One region of the Halobacillus sp. ABD4_316 genome, then DNA from elsewhere that is predicted to be linked to it. Evidence: a T-box and tRNA genes for the amino acid it is inferred to sense, from the RefSeq annotation. Region 1 holds a T-box; the other holds one or more tRNA genes.

Region 1 (12,166 bases):
AATCGCCGATCACTTCCACAATGTCGGCTGATTTCCGAATCTCATCTACTTTTTCTTCTGGAATGTGTCCAGCCATATGATCACCATACTACTCAATTATTCTCTTCCAAAGGCTAAATTCCTTCATGATCAGACAACAAATATTGGAAAGTTTCCCGGAACTCTTCTCTGTGCTTGTCCGTAAAGGCGGAAGGCCCCTTCCATTTACGCTTCTGCTTCATCGTCTGCTGCCGGATAAACTTCTGGTTCATAATGTGATCCGCATCGGTTTCCTTTATCAGTTTTCCTCGCGGCGTCATCACATAAACCCCTTTAGAGGTCAGGAGAACAGCCAGCGACAAGTCCTGCGTAATGACCACATCTCCCTTGGCAGCTGCATTCAAAATGTAAAGGTCTACAGACTGGGAACCATCATCAACAAAGGTCCACGATGTCTGTGACTTTTCTGTACTGAAATGATTAACCGTAGCAATGAACCTGGCCGTCACGCCGCAGTCCGCACTCATTTCCTCAATTTCCTTCTGAACGGGACAGCTGTCTGCGTCCACCCAGACCGTTCGATGTATTTTTGGCATAGTATCAATATTTCTACAGCAAGCGGTAGAATCCTCCTAAAAAGCAAATGTTTTATTTTTCTGAAAAATAGACAATGTGCGTAAGGAGTAAAGATCCTGCAGATATGAAAACCGGAACTGTCAGGATTTTTCCACAAAAAAATATTATAATACATTTCTCCTGTGAATGCTATGTCTAATTTTACCTAATTTCATTCTTCCCAACAAAAGCCGCGCTTAATCAAAGCGCGACTTTTTGAGATACTGCATTATTCCTGAGCATCTTTCCTCAGCTTATTCATAATGATATTCGCCGTTTCCTCTACAGCTTTATTAGAGACATCAATAACCGGGCAGCCGATTTTATCGACGATTCTGTTGAAATGCTCCAGCTCCTGGCTGATCCGTTCAAGGTTGGCATATGTAGCCTGATCACCGAGTCCCAGGGATTTCAAACGTTCCTTCCGGATATCATTCAGCTTTTCTGCACTGATTTTCAAGCCGATGCATTTCTCCGGGTCCACCCGGAACAATTCAGACGGTGGCTGGACTTCCGGAACAATCGGGACGTTTGCCACTTTCAGCCTTTTATGAGCAAGATACTGGGACAATGGAGTTTTGGACGTTCGGGATACGCCGATCAAAACGATATCTGCCTTGGAAATGCCCCGCGGGTCACGGCCATCATCATACCGGACAGCGAATTCAATGGCTTCCACCCGCTTGAAATAATCCTCATCAAGCTTGTGGACGAGGCCGGGTTCCAGTCTCGGCTGTATTTGGAGGTGACTTTCCATCGCTTCCATCATCGGCCCCATGATATCAACACAGCGGATTCCGTGTTTTTCGGCTTCCTGTTTCAGGTGAATCCTGTACTCAGGAACGACAAGGGTAAAGCCGATCATGGCATCGTGCTCTTTCGCTTGAAGAACAGCTTCGTTAATCGTCCCTTTATCTTCTACATAAGGGATGCGCTGAAGATCAAAAGGTCCGTCATCAAACTGACTCAAACAAGCCTTGGTAACAAGCTCAGCGGTCTCCCCTACGGAATCGGATAGTACATAAATTAATGGTTTCTCCATACTGCCCCTCCTAATCCTGAATCAAATATGCTGATCGCGTGCAAGTTCTACAAGGGCTTTGGTTATATTCGTTTTCGTTAACCTTCCAACGACCTCAAGCCCATCCTCTGCAGGATTCACGACCGGCAGTCCGTCGATCTGTTTTTCTATTAACTTCTGGGCGGCGTCCAAAAGGAGATCCTCAGGCTCACATATCGTAATATTCGGCATCCGCGTCATAATGATATGGACCGGGATGGACGTTAAGTCCTTCGATCCTATGCTTGCCCTCAGCAGGTCCTTTCTGGAAAGGACGCCGACAAGATGGGATTTATGGTTCGTGACAAACAATGTTCCGACATCTTCAAGAAACATCGCACAGATCGCATCATACGCCGATACGTCTTCCTCTACAACAATCGGGAGGGACTGGTATTCCCTCACTTTGAACTTTTTCAGTTTTTCCGTGAAAAGTTCAGAACCTGTTTTCCCCGTGAAAAAATACCCCACCCGCGGCCGCGCATCCAGATAGCCTGCCATGGTTAATATAGCAAGATCCGGACGCAGAGTCGCCCGTGTTAATTCCAGTCTTTCTGCGATGTTCTCTCCGGTAATCGGTCCATTATCCTTCACAATTTGAATAATCTGCTCCTGCCGGTTTGATAATTCCAAGTTCTCACCACCCTGAACGCTGAATGTGACATACCATTCTTCATTATACCTCATTTTCCTGAATGGGTAAAAGAAGGGTGCTTAGAACTGTTGTTTCCACTCGATTCGTGTCAGATCGGCATACTGATAAATGTCTTCAGAAATCTGCTTCAACAGGCCGAGTCGGTTGGCTTTGACTCTTTCATCCTCTGCCATGACCATGACCGCATCAAAGAAGGCGTGAATGGAGTCTGCCAGTTCGGACAAGGTCTCCAGTGCCTCTTCGACAAGGCCTTCAGACATCTGACGGCTGTACGATTCATGGACCGTTTGGAAAACATCGTAAAGCTGCTGCTCTTCTTTGTTCTCAAATAGATCCGGATTCACCGCGTCTGCATCGGCTTTTTTCGCTAAATTCAATACGCGGCCGAGGGCCTCCTGGACAGGTTTGAAAGAAGGTTCATTCCGCTTTTCAACCAGGAGTTCTGCTTTTCTTCCTGCAACAGGGAAATGACCGATCCCCTGGGCGAGAACAGCTTCCACCACATCGGGATCCACTTGTTTTTCACGAAGCAGGTAGGCCGCACGGACACGGAAAAATTCATGAAGATCGTTGTGAACTTCTTCTTCCGATCTCGTAGGGAGTTCAAGCTCGATATAGAACTGATGAACAAGATCGATCAGTTTCTCGACGGACACAGACCAGCCACGGCTGTTCAGGGTTTGAAGAATACCGAGGGCCTGTCTTCTCAACCCGTATGGATCCTGCGATCCTGTTGGTACACGACCAATAGATACACTGCCGACGATCGTATCGAGCTTATCTGCAATGCTCACAATAGATCCGATTGTAGATGCCGGCACTTCACCATTGGCCTGCCGAGGCATATAGTGTTCATTGACAGCTACAGCCACTTCCTCATCTTCGCCAAACAAACGGGCATACTTCTCCCCCATCACTCCTTGAAGTTCGGTGAATTCATCGACCATCTGGGTGACAAGGTCAAATTTGCAGATTTCCGCAGCACGGGTAGCTTTTAGTTTTTCTTCTTTATTCAGGTTGAGCCATTCACTCAGTTTGCCAGTAATGGCTGTTATCCGCTGAACCTTATCCGCAAGCGTCCCAAGTTCCTCCTGATAAACCATACGGGAAAGCTTCTCCATCTTCTCATCGATGCTTCCCTTCTGGTCTTCCTCATAAAAGAACTGCGCATCTTTCAAGCGTGCTTTCAACACCTTTTCGTTTCCTCGGGCTACGATATCAATGTTCTGGTCGTCGCCATTACGCACACCGACGAAATATGGCAGCAGCTTGTTATCATGGGAGCGGACAGGGAAATAACGCTGGTGCTCTTTCATGGATGTAATCAATGCTTCTTCAGGCACCTCCAGGAATTCCTCTGAGAATGCGCCGCTGAAAACAGCTGGATATTCCACCAGATGGGTCACTTCTTCGAGAAGCTCCTCATCTATCATAAGCTTCCAGCTCTGTTTCTCTTCCAGCTGTTTAAGCTGGGTTACAATTTGGTCCTGACGCTTTTCCACGGAGGCCATCACGTATTGATCAGAAAGCGTCTGTTCGTAGTGATCCGCACTCGTGATGGTTGTTTCTGATCCAAGGAAACGATGACCGAATGTCCGGCGGTCTGTATGAACGTTCTCAATCTGGAAAGGAATCACCTGTTCCCCGAATAAAGCCACCATCCAGCGGATCGGGCGGGCAAAACGGAGGTCACGGGCTCCCCAGCGCATATTCTTTGGAAAATTCAGAGAAAGAAAAACCTCTCCAAACTGCTCAAGCAGAGCGGCTGTTTCCTTTCCTTCAATGAACTTACGCACGTGCACATATTCTGTACCCTTGATTTCCTTGAAGTAAATATCATCAACGTCTCTGCCCTGCCCTTTCGTAAATCCAATGGCAGCCTTCGACCAGTTCCCTTCTTCATCAAGGGCAATCTTTTTAGCAGGGCCTTTCGCCTCTTCCTCGACGTCCGGCTGCTTATCAGCAACTTCTGTGATTTGGACAGCCAGTCTTCTCGGTGTGGCAAAGCCGTGAATATCACCAAAAGGAATCCGGTTATCTGTCAGCCACTTCTCTGTCTTATCTTTCAACTGGGCAAGAGCATCATTAATAAAACGGGCAGGAAGCTCCTCCAGGCCGAGCTCAAATAATACAGTCTTACTCATCTGCTCCACCTTCTTTCTTCAACATTGGGAATCCGAGGCGTTCCCTTTCTTCTACATAGGTTTTCGCAATTTTACGGGCAAGGTTCCGGACCCGTGAAATGTACCCCGTCCTCTCTGTGACACTGATGACGCCCTTAGCGTCCAGGAGGTTGAACGTATGCGAACACTTCAGCACGTAATCATACGCCGGGAACACGAGTCCCTCTTCCATGATGCGTTCCGCTTCTTTCTCATAGGTCCCAAACAAATCAAAGAGCATCTTTTCATCAGACGCTTCGAACGTATAAACGGAATGTTCGTATTCCGGCTGTGTGAAGATATCTCCAACTGTCACGCCATTGGTCCACTCCAGTTCAAATACGTTTTCCTTATCCTGGATATAGGACGCCAGACGCTCAAGTCCGTACGTGATTTCCGCTGAAACCGGCTTCGCTTCCAATCCACCGATCTGCTGGAAGTACGTGAATTGAGTGATTTCCATACCGTCCAACCATACTTCCCATCCAAGGCCGGCGGCTCCAAGTGTCGGGTTTTCCCAGTTATCTTCAACGAAGCGGATATCATGCTTCAACGGATCGATGCCAAGGGCACGCAGGGATTCTAAATACAGCTCCTGGATGTTATCCGGGGATGGTTTCATGATGACCTGGAACTGATGGTGCTGGTACAAACGGTTTGGGTTCTGGCCATAGCGTCCATCAGCCGGACGACGGGACGGTTCTACATAAGCTACGTTCCAAGGTTCCGGACCAAGGCTTCGAAGCAGTGTCATCGGAGACATCGTTCCTGCCCCTTTTTCCGTATCATAAGCCTGCATGAGCAGACACCCCTGGCTGGACCAGTGATTCTGCAGGGTTAAAATCATATCTTGAATATTCAAGTCTTTTCCTCCTCCTAATAGTGAGCGGATAAAGAAAATCCCGCCCCTATGCCTGAATCAGACATAGGGACGGGATTTCCGCGGTTCCACCCTAATTGCTCTTCTATGTAGAAAAGCCACTTTAAAAAACTGCTCCAGAGCGCCTTCACTGAATGGTTCCCGCCTGACTTTCACCGGCTCAGGCTCGCTTGTGGAGAACGGGGTTCAGCTACTCCTCTCTTTCACTGCAGTACGTATATTTGATATTAGAATCATACTCTAGTTGCAAGGATGCTGTCAAACCTCACTCAGAAAATAAATCAAGCTGCTTCAAAAACTTTTTGGATTTGATAAAATATCCGCCGTAACGGTCATAGTATTCATCCATCAGCTGACGGAGCAGCTTTTTATTTTCTTCCTTCATGGTAATCTGTCCGAGTCGTTTTACATCAATATGTAAAAATACACGCAGCAGCTTTGGAAGCGGATCCGGCAGGCCGTAGGCTCCGAGATCGATATGCTTGCAGCGGTAGCAGAGAAGACCGCCTTCGGACATGGAAAAGGAATACGGACCTTCTGTACTGCCGCAGTTCAGGCAGTGATCAACCACCGGCGCAAATCCGGCCTTTTTAAAAAGCTTCAATTCATACATCATAGTGAGGATGTTCGGATCTTTATCTTCATTCATCCACACCATCGTCTGCAGAAGCTGTTCAAAAAGAAAAGGATCCGGTTGTTTTTCTTCTATGAGCTTGTCGGTCAGCTCTGCAATGTAGGAAGCATAGGCTGTTTTGACAATATCCTCGCGGATGGAACGGAGGGAGGATAACATTTCCCCCTGGCTCATAGATCCAAGTCCGGATCCTGACTGTATGAGATACATTCCGTGAATAAACGGCTGGGATACAGATGCCATCCGGCTCTTCGGCTTCTTAGCGCCTCTGGCCATGACACCTATTTTCCCTTTCTCCCTTGTCATCATCGTGACTATCTTATGTGTTTCCCCATAATTATTAGTACGGATCACAAGGCCTTCCACTTTGTCCATCAAGTGTATCACCTGCTCCGTTTACGAATTTTGGTCATTCGTTGTCAGGGGATCAGGGGAGGAAGCAAATGGTTCCTGAGACTGTTGTTGATCCTGCGACTCAAATTCTTTCATCATCAAGTAAGTTTCCACACTTCCTGTCTGCCTGAAAACGTTCCATGAAAGGTTGTCGAGCACAAGAAACACCGCCTTTCTTTTATTCGCTGATACCATTTACATTCTTATCTTGCTTTCCCCGGCCTGATCTATAAGGCTTAATTTTTTCCAACCTTTAGTATTCGTCGTCCCTGTAACCGAAATCGCTGAGTTGAATCTGCTTGTTCCGCCAGTCTTTCTGTACTTTCACCCACAGTTCAAGATACACTTTACTGCCGAGCAGGGATTCAATATCCTTACGGGCTCTCTTGCCGACTTCCTTCAGCATGCTGCCCTGCTTCCCAATAATGATCCCTTTTTGAGATTTACGTTCCACGATGATCGCCGCCTGGATATAAACGCCGGGAGCATCTTCCCTGGGCTTTATCCCTTCGATGACTACAGCAATCGAGTGCGGAATTTCCTCCCGCGTCAGGTGAAGCACCTTTTCACGGATAAATTCACTGATGACAAACCGCTCCGGGTGATCGGTAATCTGGTCTTCCGGATAAAACTGCGGACCTTCCGGGAGATGGCTTTTTAAAACCCCGAGCAGATGGTTGACGTTGTTACCTTCGAGAGCGGAGATCGGTATGATTTCTTCAAAATCATACATGTCCTTGTACTGCTCAATCAACGGCAGCAGCTTGTCCGGGTGAACCCGGTCGATTTTGTTAATGATCAGGAAGACAGGCTGGTTCACGCGTTGGAGACGATCGATAATGAACTGATCCCCACGCCCGTATCCTTCTTCTGCATTGATCATAAACAGGACGGCATCCACTTCATTGAGCGTATTTTCAGCTGTGTTCACCATAAAATCGCCGAGTTTGTGCTTTGGTTTATGAATACCAGGGGTGTCGATAAAGACCATCTGGGATTCTTCATCGGTGTAGACACCCTGTATTTTGTTTCTCGTTGTCTGGGGCTTATCACTCATGATGGCAATTTTCTCACCAATCACGCGGTTCATGAACGTGGATTTACCAACGTTCGGACGGCCCACAATCGTAATGAAGCCTGATTTGAAATTCTCTGTCATACATGTTCCTCCAATAAAATCTAACCTTTAGGTTCTTCTATATTCTATTATAACATCCCGTAAGGTCTACCGTTACATGAATAAAGCAAGGAGCTTCGGCCCGAACAGGAAAACACCTACGACCACAGATCCACCGGCAGCCGTAAGTACGGCACCTGCCGCCACGTCCTTGACAGCTCCCACGGCCGGGTGACGGTCCGGATGCAGGTGGTCCAGCAGTTTTTCAATAGCGGAATTAACCATCTCTAATGTCAGGACCAGAGCGATTGTCACCGTAAGAACAGCCCATTCCACCAAGGATAACCGCAGGATTCCGCCTGCTGTTAAGGCCAGAATGGCAGCCGCGGTATGAATGCGGAAATTCCGCTCCGATGTCCAGACCAGTTTGATGCCTCTCCATGCATAGGCAAATCCTATTCCTTTTTTCTTAGGATCGCTGGAGCCCGAATTCACGGAGAATGTCCTCCTGGCGGGTGAACATCTTCTTTTCATCCTCTTCATTCAGATGATCATATCCCAGCAGATGGAGGAACCCGTGAAGAGCAAGGAAACCGAATTCCCTTTCCAGAGAGTGATGATAATCCTCCGCCTGCTCCTTGGCCTTGTCCACAGAGATGACGATATCACCGAGCATCATTGGAAGGTTCTCATCCAGAATATCCACTTCGCCTTCCCCTGTCTCCTGCATGGCAAAGGAAATGACGTCTGTCGGCTCATCCTTCTGGCGGTAGTTGCGGTTGAGTTCCTGAATTTCTTTATTGTCAACAAAGCTTACCGATACTTCAGCATCTCCAGTGATGCCTTCCCGTCCACCTGCAAATTCAAGAATGCGCTGGATCATATCAACAAAAGCTTCGTCTACAGAGTTCGTTTCATCGTGAAAATCAATCGTGATCACTTGTCTTCCTCCTTATTAAGGGCTTATTAAGCCCCATCCATAGTAACTGCGTCTGCTGCAGGGTGTTGTAATTATGGGCCTTTTTCTTTCCGGCCATAAGACCGCTTTTCCAAGTGAAAAGCTCCCCTCTCCCCCTATCATATAGGGTGTCATGCTCCAAGGCAAATGGTTCATGGTAAGCGGACACAAAAAGAAATAAGACCCGGGGAGGGTCTTATTGTTTGTCGCCTTCATATGCGTCAATGATTCTCTGTACAAGCGGGTGACGGACAACGTCCGACTGATCAAGCTTAATGAACGATGCACCTTTGACATACCCAAGCGTCTCTTCAGCTACACGCAGCCCGGACTTTACGCCTTTGGGCAGGTCGACCTGGGTAATATCCCCGGTGATGATCATCTTCGATCCAAAACCAAGCCGGGTCAGGAACATTTTCATTTGTTCAGGGGTGGTGTTCTGCGCTTCATCCAGAATGGCAAACGCATCATCCAGGGTCCGGCCCCTCATATAGGCAAGCGGGGCGATCTCGATTGTCCCCCGGTCAATCAGTCTTGCTGTGTGTTCTGCTCCGAAAACGTCATGAAGAGAATCATACAGCGGCCGTAGATAAGGATCCACTTTTTCCTTCAAATCCCCGGGCAGGAAACCAAGGCTTTCCCCGGCTTCAACGGCAGGCCGTGTCAAAATGATCTTTTTTACGTCTCCATTTTTCAGGGCATTGACGGCCATAATGACAGCTAAGTATGTTTTTCCGGTTCCGGCCGGGCCGATTCCGAATACAAGATCATGATTTTTAATAGCAGCAATATAATTCCGCTGACCGAGAGTTTTTACCCGGATGGACTTACCTTTAGAGTTTTTCGTGATTTCGTCTTCAAACAACGCTTCAAACTGATTGATTTTCCCTTTTTTTGCCAGTTCCACGGCGTAGACAATGTCACGCTCTGTCACGGACAGTCCTTTACGGATCAGAGCAAGGACACTCAGAAGAATATCCTCAACTAATTGAACATGTTCCGCCTGTCCGGACACCCGGACCTGACCGCCGCGGGAGATGATCGTCACCTGCAGCTGTTCTTCAATTTGCTTTAAATTACGGTCCTCTGTCCCGAACAGGGCCAGAGTTTCTGTTGTATTATCCAATTGGATGTCCATTGTTTTCAACTCTTCCGGCATACTCAATCTCCTTGACTAATATACTTGGTCTCTGCAATGTTTTCATAAACTTTGTACAATAGGATTAATTTTACTTTACCATGCTCCTCACTAAGGTGCAAAACTTTTTCATCTTTGATTTCCGCTCCCGGTTCAAGCTCCTGCAGCAGGCTCTGTCCCGCAGCCTTCCGTCCTATTTTCTCGATTTCCTTGCGGGATAATTCCATTGCATCTGTATCAATGGAAAAATGGTCTACGCGCTTCATGTTCAAAGGGAGGGAATAAGAAAAAATTCTCCAGTCTGTGGTTACGTTTTCGTCTCTGTAGCTTCCATCCGTTCCGCGCCACCACCCCCATACCGGAACAGACCAGCCTCCAATTTTCAAGTGATACTCGGTTTCTACAGTGCCGTCAGTGAGTGTAACGATCTGCTGAAGGGGAAGCTCCTGCTCCACCCGATACCATGTCTCTGCTGTGACATCCCCCTCTGTGTGGACAAACGTATCCCCTTCTTCGACAAGTTCTCCTGTGGCGAGGACCTGTCCTTTCTTTACGACATCATAGACAGACACAAGCGGCCGGCCTTTTTTTATAAAGGTCTGAACGATCATCCCTTTCTTGGATGCGACGAGATTGGAAGGCTGGTTATCCTGATTCGTATCATGCCTGGTCTTTTTCACACCGTACAACTGGTAGCTTGTCCCTTGTTTTTTCACCCCGATCCATAACAGATCCGGAATATCCTCCAACAGCATCTGCTGGATATCGTTTGGATCCTTCATGCCGATGGTCAACCGTCCCGGGGATACTCCATAACTGTTCAGCTTCTTTTCAACCGCTGCCTCTAATTCAGGCGTCAACCCCTCCACCTTGATCGACCACAATGTATTCGCCGCCAGAAAGATGAGAACGAGCGCAGCCAGAAAAGCGGCCGCCACGGAGAGCCGCCTCCGCATGAGCTTGTATAAAAAAGGAACGCCCTTCCCTTCCTTGATGGTCAGGCGGCACTTGTATTTTCTCCGGAGCGATCGGAGGATTTTCCAGTCCTTGAGCCTGATGGAGAAGCGGACCGTCGTTTCATCCAGGCGCCTCAGACTGGTCACCCTGCACCCGCGCCGCGTGCACGCCTGTAAAAAAGGTTCCAGCAGTGGACCGGAAGCCTCGATGGTTAACACACCCTCAACAAATCCCCGCTGGTTTCCCATAAGACTCATCCTCCTTTGGAATCAGGAAAAAACTCGACAGATTTCAACTCCCCTTCCAGGAGGAGTTCTTCTTTCAGCATCATTTTCACTCCGAGGTCTCTGCCAACAATCCGGACCTGGCCCTTTTTGTATTGAATCCTTACTTCTTCCTCTGAAAAATGCAGGAGGCCTGTATGATTTTCTATGTAGACATGTATGGAGCCGATCGTAGTAATTCGTGGTAAATCCAGCATCACATCAGCCGGAAGGTCAAAGTAACGGCCGATCCATGTTCTAATCTGCTGCTGCCATTTTGGCATACAACGCCCCCCCTTCTTTTCATTTATACGAAAAACGCCCGAATTGTATCACTACAATTCGGGCGTTCGTCTATCTTTTTCGGGGATGCGAGCGATGCGGCTTGTGCGCACGCGGAGGTCCAAGAATTTCAGCCATTACAATTCCTTCGGCCAGTTTTTTCTTATCCCACTTCCGCGCCTGCTCTACCAGAGGGCCGTCCGTCGTTAACGGAGGAGCCTTCGTCGAGGCTTTCCGGCCTGCCGGAGGGTTTTCCTCCATCGGGCTGGATTTCTCTGCGTTATAGACCGGAGAATCCGTTATGCTCCGGCCATTGTTGTATCCAGAAGCGTCAGACCTTGATTTTTCCGCTATTTCTTCCAGACGCTTCTGTTTTTCTTCATAATACTCGCGGAGACGGCCTCCTTTATCTTGCTGACCCTCTTTTTCCTGCTGCGGTTCCCCCTGGGACTTATTCGGATAAGGACGGGGCGCCGTTTGTTTCTTCGGAGCTCCCGGCTTTTGATCCTTTTCTTTTGACATCCCGCTGAACCAGCTGATAATACCACCGATAATCGCAGCGACGATGACAAAATTACTGAATATCAATTCAATAAGATCTGCCATATGCATGCTCCTTTAAGTCAGCGAGGATTTACTTATCTTCTTCGGCTTCTTCATCTGATGTGCGGCCGAGCGTATTTCTCATATCCGTATCAGCATTGATGTTCTGATAGTTCATGTAATCCATGACGCCCATTTTTCCGGTACGAAGAGCTTCTGCAAGGGCTTGAGGAACCTGTGCTTCTGCTTCCACAACCTTCGCCTGCATTTCCTGTACGCGGGCGCGCATTTCCTGCTCCTGGGCAATAGCCATCGCACGTCGTTCTTCTGCTTTCGCCTGGGCGATGTTTTTATCCGCTTCTGCCTGGTCGGTCTGAAGAATCGCACCGATGTTTTTGCCGATATCAATATCAGCAATATCGATGGAGAGAATTTCAAATGCCGTTCCTGCATCCAGCCCTTTGCTTAATACATTTTGAGAAATACGATCTGGATTTTCCAATACTTTATTATGATTTTCACTGGAACCG
Region 2 (12,166 bases), on a different contig from region 1:
TCCTTTTTCGATTATCTGTTACCGTTATCAATGATTTACATCACGCAAATAATACCACTCGTTCTTAGTACCATTTATTCTAAAGAGGGGCTTATATTCATTGTCATGTTTAGACTTTATTGAATAAACATCGGTACTTACTCTGTTACTATTACTCCAATTTACATTCCTTTCAAGCTTTAGTGTTTCGTTTGTAAAGGTCTCATACTGAAGCAGAATACCTTTAATATAGTATTGTTCCCCTGCGAGTATACGATTATCTTTATCCTTTATTTTATCTATAGGAACGTAAATTTTCTCATTTTCAAAGATTATTGGAATATCAACTTTAGTGAAAAAACTTTCTTTTAAGTTTATATAGTACACTTCAACTTGTATAGAACAATTTAAAGCTTTCCCAGGCCCTGAATTGTAAAGCTCTAAGTAATTTAGGTTGTAATTATCTAAGTCTAAATTGATTGCGTTTTTATATTGTTCTGTAATTATAAGGCGTCCATTCTTCTGGTTTAAATTTTTTAAGAACAAATCACCATTATAAATTTCATGGATTTCTATTATTGCTCTGTGTTGCTTTTGATATTCATCTTCGTCTTTTTGTCTTTGAGCTGTGATAGTCTTTTTGACACCTAAGTATGTAAACAATCCAGAGACAATTCCACCTATAATAGCACCGTAAAAACTTGCTATATACCCAATCCAATTATTCTCTTCCTCGATACCAAAGGGAGCAAGCCATTTCGGTGGAGAACTAAACATTAAAGAATTTGTTATGATAGGCATAGAAATAATAATAAGTAATACTAATACACCTGATATCCAGAGTTGGCTGTTATCATTTTTCTTGTTTTTCTTGTTCAAATTGAACTCCCCTTAATAATTTAAATTAGCTTATGAAAATTTGTCTATGTATCCAACAAGTCTAACGAAGACACCTCTTTTAAGTCGAACTTCCAAGCATGTAGAAAAATTTCTAATTTACCTGCCTTTATTTTATCTGAGTAAAAATCTTTAGATTTTTCAGAGGCGAACCCCCTGCAAACTATAATCCCACGGACCTTCTCAACACTTTGTTCGTTTTTTAAAGTATTTACATATCCCTCAAGTTGCTGGTATGTATCCATTTCAATCAAGCCTTTTTTTATCTCTACTACAACATAGATACCTTGTTCATCTTTAAACAATAAATCTAATCTTGATTTATTAAGGAATTGTTTTTGTCTCTTAACTAAGGTTAAATTACTTTCTAGTGCCTCAGGATTGTTCTCTAAAAAACTTTCAATATCGTATTCACGTAAATGATAAATATCACTTGTGGTTAGCTTTGTATCTTGGAGGGGCGTTTGTTGGAACTGCATTAAATATTCTATTAGATATTCCTTGGAGTCTTTTTCCATAACAAGTTTTTTTTGCTTAATTTGTTTGTCATTAACTAAATATTTTAAAAGAGTATCGTCTAAGGGGACTGGCCTTTCGAGTACATACGAATATATGGGGTGTCCAAAAACTATCGTGTCACTTTCTTGTCCATGATTTATGTGAGGATTATTATACCTTTCCCTTAGAAACCGGTCTTGTTGGATTTCCTTAACCGTTTTTTTATCAAACACTTTATAAAAGGCTGTGATATATCTTTTGTCCATGATTTTGGTGTGAAAAAATAAATATTCATCCTTGTTAACAGTATTTAAATCTGATTTATGTCCATATGTTAGTTCATTGAAAAGAGGGTCATTTTCTATTTTTCTGTTGTAAGGTACTAGATAGTTTCTTAACATTATGCTTCTCCTTATATTGAAATATTTTCCTTTATTATAATCACAAATATTTGGAACAATCTAGTATTTTTAGTATTTCACTAAGTATTTGGGTCACTAAGCAATTAACAGATAATCAGTGTACGTATAGTTTCCTTATTTATAAATAATAAAATCACTTTTAAGTAGTTAAAATCAATTGACCTTTGACGAGTTTCTTCATTATAATAGTACTGACACACGACCTTAAATAACCGCTCCCGAATTAGGAGTTTATTTAGCCGCTACTCGTGTCGTCCTAAAATATATCAACGAAGATAAGATGTATGATAAATCCTTATATGACAAGCGTTCCAGCCGTTCCCGCGCTTCCGTAACCGTAAAAGGGACTCAAAATCGTGTTCCTCACGGAGTGCCGGTTCGACCCCGGCCACCGGTACTAAATAGCTTGAATGAAAGACGATATCTACTTCGTGTAGATATCGTCTTTTTTGCGTAAATTCCTAATCATAGAGGTACTCTTTCATTCCAGCACACTTTCTTTTGCTTACATCCCCGAACGTTATACACTGGATATCATAAGAAAGAATCTCTCTCCATTTGAATATTTCAGGAGGAAATGCTGAATCTAAACAGGTGGTTCCATTCCTAATGGATTGGGGAATCGAAAGAGTACGGATCGTTATTGAAGGAGGAGGATGACAATGAAGATCGTAGTCACAGGTGCAACAGACGGCATTGGTCTGGCGACAGTTAAACGACTCGTTAAGGAAGGGCATGAGGTGCTTCTGCACGGCCGCAGCGCAGAGAAACTGGCTGACGTAGCCAACGAGCTGGGGGATGAGCAGATCGAGCAGTATGTGGCTGATTTGTCTTCTCCGAGTGAGGTAAGAAGGTTGGCAAAGGAAGTCGCAGCCAAACATGATTCCCTGGACGTTCTAATCAACAATGCAGGCGTCTACAATGCTTCGGAGCCTGTCACGGCCGAGGGACTGGACATTCGCTTTGCTGTGAATACATTGGCTCCCTATGAACTGACAAAAGCACTCCTTCCGCTTATGGATGCTTCAAGCCGTATCGTAAACTTATCGTCGGCTGCGCAGTCGCCGGTGGATGAACAGGCTCTTTACGGGAAGAAGAAGCTTGCTGACGGAGAGGCGTATGCGCAGAGTAAGCTGGCGCTGACGATGTGGACGTATGAAATGGCCCGGCGGGTGGAGCCTGTTGTGGTTGCTGTGAATCCTATGTCCCTCCTGGGCAGCAAAATGGTGAAAAAGGCTTTCGGAACAGAAGGACGCGATATCAACATTGGTGCAGATATTTTGTGCCGGGCGGCTTTGTCCGAGGAATTTGCGGATGCCTCAGGGCAATATTATGATAACGACATCGGAGCGTTCGGTGAACCGCATCCGGATGCGCGTAACCTGGATAAGTGTGAAGCTCTCGTCAAACAGTTGGAAGAGATGGCAGCCAGTGTATAAGTAACAGGTATCCGCCGTGAAGCCGGGCACCTGTTCTATCCTCTCGTTTTCTATCTATTAGAAACGGGTAAAGCTATGGATAGAGAATCTGAAGGAGGAATAAACGTGGGTCAAAACGCAGATTTAATTCACCACTATACAGAGTTTGCTACATTTGAAGCCGAAGGGCTGCAAAATGGGGAAATTGATTTTCCTGAGTTTGAAAAGGTCTTGAATGACTACATATTGAGCCAGCCGAAAGAGACGATGGAATTCAAGGAGTGCTGGGTGTATAAAGAGCAGGATGGACTGCGGACGGTACGTGTGGATTTTTATGATCACAATTTGAAAAATGATATCCGTCTGTGGGGATCCCGAAATCCAGAGGATGGCCAGGTGAAGAGCCTGAACGTGGATGCTTTGGATGTGTCGACGAACGAAGTGGTTTATGAACGTAAGCTGATGTAAGGAAAAAGAATGCCGATGCTGTCATGAAGGCCGCATCGGTTTTTTATATGCGGAAGACGGACAATCATGCCTCCTTAGGAATAAAAAGGGGGGATAGATGGATAGAATAGTAATGGGTGATAAACATGACGAATTCTACACTTTTTCCTACACTGTTGTTCTTTCTATTTCTATTGTTCTCGTTCGGACTTATTTTTTCAAGTCGCCGTCAGGCTGAAGACAAGCGGATGGTTGAAAAGGAAGTGTCCAAGAAGGCGCTGGCTGAAAAGCTTCACAGCGAATTGTCCAAGTATGGGCTGCATCCACAGCAGTACTATCAGGAAGGGGAATTCATAATCGATATGGCTTTTCCTGAGTTGAAAATTGCGATCGAAGCTGTGGAGCACGAGTATTTGGTGTCTCCCGATGAGTGGGAGATGGAATGGGAAAGGGATGCCTTTTTGAAAAATCACGGGTGGACCGTCCTGAGGTTCAGTGCGGCACGTATTGAAGAGGATATATCGAGGATTGCTGAGAAAATCAGCAGGGAGCTGGCCGGACGGCATCATGCAGGATCTTGAATAAGAAGAAGAGATCGAGTCAGAGAGGCCTCTGGCTTTTTCTTTTTGTTAAAAAGGTCAGAATCTTTGATACAATGGAGAGGGTCCTGTTTCTGTGGGAAACAGGCAGGAGGGTGAGTACTTGGTAAAGGAAGGTTTTATGACAGCTATGGAAGATAACTTGACCAGATTAACGATAGAAGGAAAAGAATATATTCTGATCGGCACGGCTCACGTCTCCAGACAAAGTGCGGAGCAGGTGAAGCAGGTCATTGAACAGGAACAGCCGGATGCTGTCTGTGTGGAGCTGGACGAACAGCGCTACCAGTCCATCAGGGACGGAGACCGGTGGAAGAATACGGACATCTTTGAAGTGATTAAAAGTAAAAAAGCGACGCTGTTATTAGTGAACCTCGCTGTTTCATCGTTCCAAAAGCGGATGGCGAAGCAGTTTGGCATTCAGCCGGGTCAGGAAATGATCCAGGGAATTGAATCTGCAGAAGACACAGGGGCAGAGCTGGTGCTCGCCGACCGGAACATCCAGGTGACATTCTCCCGGATCTGGGGCAATCTTGGCTGGAGTGGAAAGTCGAAGCTCTTAATGTCGATCTTCTACGGCATTTTCAGCAATGACAAAATTTCTGAGGAAGAGCTGGAGAAAATGAAGTCCCAGGATATGCTGGATGGCATGCTTCAGGATTTGACCGATCATTTCCCGGACTTGAAGAAGCCGTTGATTGATGAGCGGGATCAGTACCTGGCTCAGAAAATCAAGGATGCGCCCGGAGAGAAAGTGGTTGCTGTGCTCGGAGCGGCTCACGTGCCTGGGATTAAGAAAGAGATTTATAACGATCATGATTTGAAAGCGTTGAAAAAGCGGCCGTCTAAATCAAAAGCGCCCAAAATCATCGGGTGGTCGATCCCGATATTAATTTTATCGATTATTTTATATACATTCCTCTCCAATCCAGCCGCGGGTACCCAGCAGACAATCAGCTGGATCCTTTGGAACGGGTCGTTTTCAGCGATAGGAGCAGCGGCAGCCTTGGCACACCCACTCGCAGTTGTGGCCGCATTTCTACTTGCGCCGATTACATCGCTGAATCCTCTCCTTGCAGCCGGCTGGTTTGCCGGGATTGTACAAGCCTATTTCCGACGGCCGAATGTGGGGGATTTTGAATCGCTTTCCGATGATGTTACGACGGTAAAAGGCTTCTGGCAGAACAAAGTAACGAGAATTCTGCTTGTAGTCGTGCTTGCGAATCTGGGAAGTACGCTTGGGACAGTCATTGGTGGAGCTGATGTGATCCGCTTATTTATTGAAAACCTGTAAAAGAGAAGTCTAGGACAGACTTCTCTTTTTTTATGCTCATTTACAGTATTTTCAACGAATGTTACAATTAGATGACATGAGTTTGTCGGAAAAATATAAATTCAGAGAAAATATGGGCAATAAGGAATGAGAGGATATGAGCAGGTTTATAAAGGGCACATCAATTCTTGGGATTGCTCTCCTTGGTTTTGGTGTGTGGCAGCTGACAGAGATGGATCGGGAGAATCATGGGGAGACGGAAAGTGCCCAGACGATCATTCAACAGGATCAAAGCTATGAGAAGGTTTTTATTGAACAGGAAGAGGAAACAGAGGAGAACCGTCCGGATTATGAGCGCGTGGATAATCAGATGCTCCGGACGATTGAAGACAATGACGAGATGAAAGAACTCGTGTCCGGCCTTGGTAAAGGGGTAACGGATGATTTGAATGATCTGGAAGCGGAAACGGAAGAGCAGTGGAAAACGATTGAAAAAGATACAAAGCAGAAGAAGCAGATGTTGAAGCGGTTGATTGAGCTTACGGATGATAAGAAGATTGAGCAGATTGCTTCCAGTGCTGAGTCCAAACTGGACCGGATGATGGAGGACAAGAAAATCGACTTTTATAAGGAAGCTGTCCTTTCCTTCCAATTGATTTCTGAGCGGTTGTCTTGATAGTGGCTGTCAGGTGAGAGCGAGTCTCCTCACGTTTTGTCGAAATCGTAAATCATTTGAATGATTCATCATCAACGACATGGTAATTTTTGTTTATTTTGCTGTTTTTCAGTTTTTTATGGAGATAAAACGGGGATGTGGAGAATGTAAAACAAATAAGGAGGTTCTTCATTTATGTCCATTGCTGTAAAAGATAGGTTGAGTACAGACAAGCTTAGTAAACTGAGGACGGCCGCTGTTTTGGAGTTTACCGAGGAAATCTTCGAGTCAGACAATTACCGCTGCCTGGAAGTTCTGGATTCGGATCAGCAGCACCTGTTTATTGTGAACAGAAATGACCGCACGCTGACAGCCTTAAGCTTATCGCCGGATATGTCATTGAAAAAGGAAACGTTGTTTGCGGATAAAATCATTTCTATGAAGGAGTACTTCGACGAATACAGCCTCAATGAAAATACACCTCCTAGAAAAATTGAAATCGTATTTATGGAAAACCGGACAGTGCTCATTGAACCTGTCAGTTCCATGGAGCAGGACGAGGAGTACAAGAAAAATGATGTCGCTGCCCAAGTGAATGAGGATTTTGAAAACTTGATCGCTGCTTTGAAGAACACGTTGATTCTATAAGTCAGACGGAGGAAGAGCCATTTGAATGGCTCTTCTTTTTATTTGGCCTGCATAAAGCCGGCACGTCCGGGGACAATAAGAAGACTCGGCATTACATGCGCCAGAATACCTCTCCAGATGCAGCTTTCCTCCCGCACACATCCTCGTCCATCAGGATTGTGGAGGTGATTGAGATGAATACAACCGATCTGTTTGAGCTGTTTAAACTCTTCATTGACTCCCTGCATTTCACCGCTTTTCTCGTATTTTCCATCATCTACGTCTTCCAGCATAAGCAGAAGGATTAGTTCCAGGCGGACTGCTTTCCCCGGCAGTCTGCTTTTATATGTATAAAAAAGAGACCATCCGGGTATAGTAGGCCTATCAGGCTTTTAAACTATGACCCCATAACATTGTAAAGCTGCTATTAAGATTTCGACAAAAAAACGTAAAAATCATGTTGCATCGATAGAATTCGGATGTTATCATAACAAATATAGATGAGGGAAGTTGTACGGACAACTCAGCTCTTCATATGCGGGTGTAGTTTAGTGGTAAAACCTCAGCCTTCCAAGCTGATGATGAGGGTTCGATTCCCTTCACCCGCTCCATTCACTATTGTGATGCAATTATTTTTTATACTTATGTGAACCAACGCAGTGTTTCGTTAAATGGGTAACGAAGCATTGCGTTTTTTAATGTGGAAAAATGGATACAACCTATAATAGAACGAAGACAGGAGGATGCCGGAATGAAAAAACTTCAAACGATGCTGAAGCAGATCGACGGTAAGAGTTACAAAGGATATAAGCAGATTCAAGGGACGTACAGTTTCGAGGATTATACGCTTCATATAGACTATGTGCAGGGAGATCCATTTGCGGCTCCATCGAAAATCAGGATTCAGGTGCCTCAGAGCAGACGACCTGTTCCTGCCGAATATAAAGAGACGAAGAGTCGAAAAACGTACGCAGAAGATGCCTTTGCGAGAGCGGCAGCGGATACGATTAAGAAAACCCAGTTCAGTGTGAAGGGCTCAGGAAAAAGCGGAATGGTCGCCATTGATCAGCCGGGCCAGGAAATTTTAGAACGGACTGCGGTCACCCTGATGCCTGAAGATATCATCATCTGCCTGACGGTGGGCCTGCCCGCAAATGGCCGGCGCATCAATGGAAAGCAGGCGGAAAAGCTGTTTTTCTCTGTGATTCCTGAGATGCTGAAGCAGTCTGTGTTTACTGTCAAAGACAGCGAGCTGGAGGAAGTTTGTCAGCTTGCCGATCAGCACGATGCCCTTTTAGAGGCAATGCGTGAAAACGGCTGGATGTCCTTCGTGGCAGACGGGGCGGTTCTTCCAAGGGAGAGCGGAGTGAGCCAGCGCCCGATGAAAAAAGCCGTTCCTTTTGAGAGCCCGGAGGAAACCCGCGTCTCAATCACGATTCCCCATCGTCAGGAGCCGTTGACAGGGATGGCCTTGAAAAAAGGGATCGTCCTCATCGTCGGTGGTGGGTACCATGGTAAAAGTACCCTCTTGAATGCCATCGAGCGCGGGGTGTATCCTCACATTAAAGGGGATGGACGTGAATATGTCCTGACAGATCCGGACAGTGTGAAAGTAAGAGCAGAAGATGGACGTCAGGTCACCAAGGTGGATATTTCGCCGTTTATTAAAAATCTTCCGCACGGAACGGACACGACGGCTTTTTCTACGGAAAACGCAAGCGGCAGCACCTCCCAGGCGGCCAACGTTATGGAGGCGCTTGAGGCGGGGGCACGCACACTGCTGATCGATGAAGATACGAGTGCCACCAACTTCATGATCCGTGATGAACGGATGCAGGAGCTTGTCGTAAAGGAAAAAGAACCGATCACACCGTTCATTGATAAAATCAGACAGATGAGAGACGATCTTGATGTTTCTACGATTCTCGTCATGGGAGGTTCCGGCGACTACTTCCAGGCAGCGGATGACGTTATCATGATGGATCAGTATGTCCCGGTCAACGTCACGCAGAAAGCGAAAGAGATTGCCGCGAAGTATCCGTCAGAAAGACAATCAGCCGGGGAAGAACACTTCGGCAGCGTTCCACAGCGTGCCTTTCTTCCGAATACGCTGCAGACGAGAAAAGGAAAAAAGGAAAAAGTGCAGGCTAAAGGGCTGTTCAAGCTGCTGATGGGTCATGAAGAAATCGATCTTTCCGGTGTAGAACAACTGGTCGATGCCTCACAGACACGTCTGATTGCCGATGTCCTTCTGCATCTCGATAAAAAAGGCCGGCTGAAGACTGAGCAGAGTCTGCCGGCACTTCTGGATCAGATTGAAAAGCAGCTGGACACGAAAGGCCTCGCTTCCTTCGGTCCGTTTAAAGACCAGCATCCAGGGGAGCTGGCGAGACCAAGAAGATTTGAAATCGCAGCAGCTATGAACCGGATTCGGACAGCTGCCGTGAAAGATATCCGTTAGAAAGGAGAACGTCCGGGTGGATTTTCATCAGTTTAAAGAAGAAGTGATCACCTACAGCAGAGAAATCGGCATCGATAAAATCGGATTTGCTTCTGCTGATGTGTTCGGAGAATTGAAAGCCCGTTTGAAACGCCAGCAGGAACTCGGATACCAGTCCGGTTTCGAAAAGGGGGAGGTGGACGAGCGGACCGAGCCCGGCCGCCTTCTGCCGGGCGCGCAGTCGATTATTTCCATTGCTCTTGCGTATCCTTCAAAAATGAAAGATGCCCCGCGCAGTGTGAAGGGAGAACGGCGGGGGATTTTCTGCCGGGCCTCCTGGGGACAGGACTATCATGATGTGCTGCGGGACCGGCTGCACAAGCTCGGTGCTTTTATAAAAGAGAGGTTTCCGGAAGTGGAACTGAAATCCATGGTGGATACAGGGGAGCTCTCTGATCGTGCTGTAGCGGAGCGTGCAGGGATTGGATTCAGTGGAAAAAATTGTGCCGTGATCACTCCGGAGTTTGGTTCATATGTATATTTAGGAGAACTTGTAACGAATATTCCTTTTGCTCCTGATGAGCCGGTGGATGACAGCTGTGGCGACTGCAACATTTGTGTGGACGCCTGCCCGACCGGAGCCCTCGTCCAGGGCGGCCAGTTGAATGCTCAGCGCTGTATCGCCTTTTTAACGCAGACGAAGGGTTTTCTGCCTGATGAGTTCCGCACAGTGATTGGCAACCGTCTCTATGGCTGCGATACGTGCCAGACCGTCTGTCCAAAGAACCGGAAGAAAGATTTTCATAATCATGAAGAATTCGAGCCGGATCCGGAGGTTGTCAAGCCGAAGCTTACACCGCTCCTGTCCATTTCCAACCGGGAGTTCAAAGAGAAATTCGGGTTCATTTCCGGCTCGTGGCGGGGCAAAAAGCCGATTCAGCGGAATGCGATTCTGGCGCTGGCTCATTACCGTGACGAAACGTCCGTTGATGAACTGATCCGATTAATGAATCACGACCCGAGGCCGGTCATACGCGGAACCGCCGCGTGGGGACTCGGGAAAATCGGCCGTTCCGATTGTTTTGAGGCCATTGAGAAAGCGATGGAAAAGGAAGAAGATGAACAGGTCTTATATGAAATGGAAAAAGGGCTGCAATTTCAAACGTAATCAACTCCTGTACCTTTTCAATCCACTAGAGCTCTAGTATAATAGAAAAAACTGTTAATAAAGAAGGGGTTGGCTATGAACCATCATACTTTTCTATATTACGACACGTTTCAAACTCCTTTGGGGGCTATGACTGTCCTGGCCAATGATGAAGGAGTCTGCCGCATTGATTTTGGTCATCATGAAGATCGACTTCCAGCCTATCAATCTTGGAAAAGGAAGCATTTTCTAAAAGGTGAACTGGTTTATGACCCCGATCATTCATTGATTGTTCAGACAGAAAAAGAACTGCAGGAATACTTCCAGGGAATCCGCACAGCGTTTGATGTTCCGCTCAACTGTTACGGAACAGATTTCCAGCGGAAAGTGTGGAAGACACTGCTTCACCAGATCCCATTTGGTGAAACGCGCTCCTACAAGGATGTAGCCTTAGCGCTGCACTCTCCGCAGGCGATCCGTGCTGTCGGAGGGGCCGTGAATAAAAACCCTTTCTCTGTCATTGTGCCATGCCACCGTGTCATTGGAAGCAACGGAAAGCTCGTCGGTTATGCCGGCGGACTGGACAAAAAAGAAAAACTGCTGGATTTCGAAAAACAGCATACAGCTATACAACATTAAAAGTCCCTGCGGGGGCTTTTTTTCATGGCCTCCCCCCCTCTTCATATACTGAAGGAGGGGGGAAGCGGATGAATAGCACGGAGGAAATCAAGCGTTACTGGCAGAAAGTGCTGGACCAGGTTTTCGATCAGGAGGAAGAAGGATGGTTGAAGCGGAAAATGGAGGGCATGGAAGCGCGTGGTCACAAGCTCCAGCGGATGACTTTCCGAATTTATCCTTATCACAGAAAGGCTTATGATCACGTCGTGGATGTTGCTTATGACCTGCATTTGACCATGCTTGTAAAAAGTGGGCGCCATGTTTTTTTGGAAGAAGGGTTCTACACAGGTCGTGGACAGTGGGCCAAAGGGAAGTGGGTGCATCACGAAGTCGTGACGGAGATTCCCGCCTCCGGGGATTCCTCCTTGCCTTTGACATTCGAGATGGGGGAGAGAGAGCCGGTGGATAATCCACGCTTCGACTACAACCGCCGGGAGGCTGTGCGGTATGCGGACCGCTGGTGGGACAGCTACAACCCGGCTTATAAGAAGTTTGAAGTCGATTGCACCAATTACGTTTCCCAATGTCTGCGGGCCGGCGGTGCACCAATGAGGGGAGCCGGGGACCGGACGCGCGGGTGGTGGTACGGGAATGGAACGTGGAGCTACAGCTGGACTGTGGCTCATGCGCTGCGCTGGTACTTAAGCGGATCGCGTAAAGGCTTGAAAGCCGTGGAAGTATCCTCGGCGGATCAGCTCGCGCCGGGGGATGTCATCTGTTATGACTTTCAAGGAAACGGGCGGTATGATCATAATACTTTTGTTGTGAAAAAGGATGCCCAGGGGATGCCTCTGGTCAACGCTCATACATCAAACAGCCGGCACCGCTACTGGGCGTACGAGGACTCTACCGCTTACACGCCGGATATTCAGTATAAATTTTTCAGAATTAACGGGTGACCGATATGGTATAATGGTCTGGTTGACTACGATTAGACTGAGGTGAAAGTGATGCCTAACCATATTGTCCTTTTCCAGCCGGAAATACCGGCCAATACCGGAAATATCGGGCGGACCTGTGTGGCGACAAATAGTGTCCTGCATCTGATCCGTCCGCTCGGTTTCTCGACTGATGATAAAATGGTGC

The links. The T-box of region 1 lies ahead of glyQ (glycine--tRNA ligase subunit alpha). A T-box ahead of a tRNA ligase gene usually reads a tRNA of that ligase, here a tRNA-Gly.
Region 2: it encodes a tRNA-Gly, which carries the amino acid that the T-box ahead of glyQ (glycine--tRNA ligase subunit alpha) is inferred to sense. The anticodon was not compared.

Annotation. Positions count from the first base shown of each region.
Region 1 is NZ_JBSWZA010000001.1:1,002,912-1,015,077, forward strand. It holds gene dnaG (DNA primase) at 1-76, opposite strand, end outside; gene ACXAJH_RS05440 (DUF188 domain-containing protein) at 114-575, opposite strand; gene ACXAJH_RS05445 (pyruvate, water dikinase regulatory protein) at 824-1,636, opposite strand; gene ccpN (transcriptional regulator CcpN) at 1,658-2,287, opposite strand; gene glyS (glycine--tRNA ligase subunit beta) at 2,369-4,453, opposite strand; gene glyQ (glycine--tRNA ligase subunit alpha) at 4,446-5,333, opposite strand; T-box leader at 5,396-5,567, opposite strand; gene recO (DNA repair protein RecO) at 5,617-6,363, opposite strand; gene ACXAJH_RS05470 (YqzL family protein) at 6,382-6,537, opposite strand; gene era (GTPase Era) at 6,632-7,537, opposite strand; gene ACXAJH_RS05480 (diacylglycerol kinase) at 7,610-7,990, opposite strand; gene ybeY (rRNA maturation RNase YbeY) at 7,965-8,432, opposite strand; gene ACXAJH_RS05490 (PhoH family protein) at 8,650-9,612, opposite strand; gene yqfD (sporulation protein YqfD) at 9,615-10,796, opposite strand; gene yqfC (sporulation protein YqfC) at 10,802-11,095, opposite strand; gene ACXAJH_RS05505 (hypothetical protein) at 11,166-11,699, opposite strand; gene floA (flotillin-like protein FloA) at 11,728-12,166, opposite strand, start outside.
Region 2 is NZ_JBSWZA010000010.1:24,769-36,934, forward strand. It holds gene ACXAJH_RS19770 (hypothetical protein) at 28-858, opposite strand; gene ACXAJH_RS19775 (endonuclease NucS domain-containing protein) at 903-1,775, opposite strand; gene ACXAJH_RS19780 (SDR family NAD(P)-dependent oxidoreductase) at 2,459-3,235, shown strand; gene ACXAJH_RS19785 (hypothetical protein) at 3,341-3,682, shown strand; gene ACXAJH_RS19790 (endonuclease domain-containing protein) at 3,808-4,242, shown strand; gene ACXAJH_RS19795 (TraB/GumN family protein) at 4,382-5,554, shown strand; gene ACXAJH_RS19800 (hypothetical protein) at 5,691-6,209, shown strand; gene ACXAJH_RS19805 (hypothetical protein) at 6,384-6,836, shown strand; tRNA gene ACXAJH_RS19810 (tRNA-Gly) at 7,353-7,426, shown strand; gene ACXAJH_RS19815 (ABC-ATPase domain-containing protein) at 7,567-9,276, shown strand; gene queG (tRNA epoxyqueuosine(34) reductase QueG) at 9,293-10,423, shown strand; gene ACXAJH_RS19825 (methylated-DNA--[protein]-cysteine S-methyltransferase) at 10,499-11,041, shown strand; gene ACXAJH_RS19830 (amidase domain-containing protein) at 11,110-11,979, shown strand; gene ACXAJH_RS19835 (tRNA (cytidine(34)-2'-O)-methyltransferase) at 12,031-12,166, shown strand, end outside.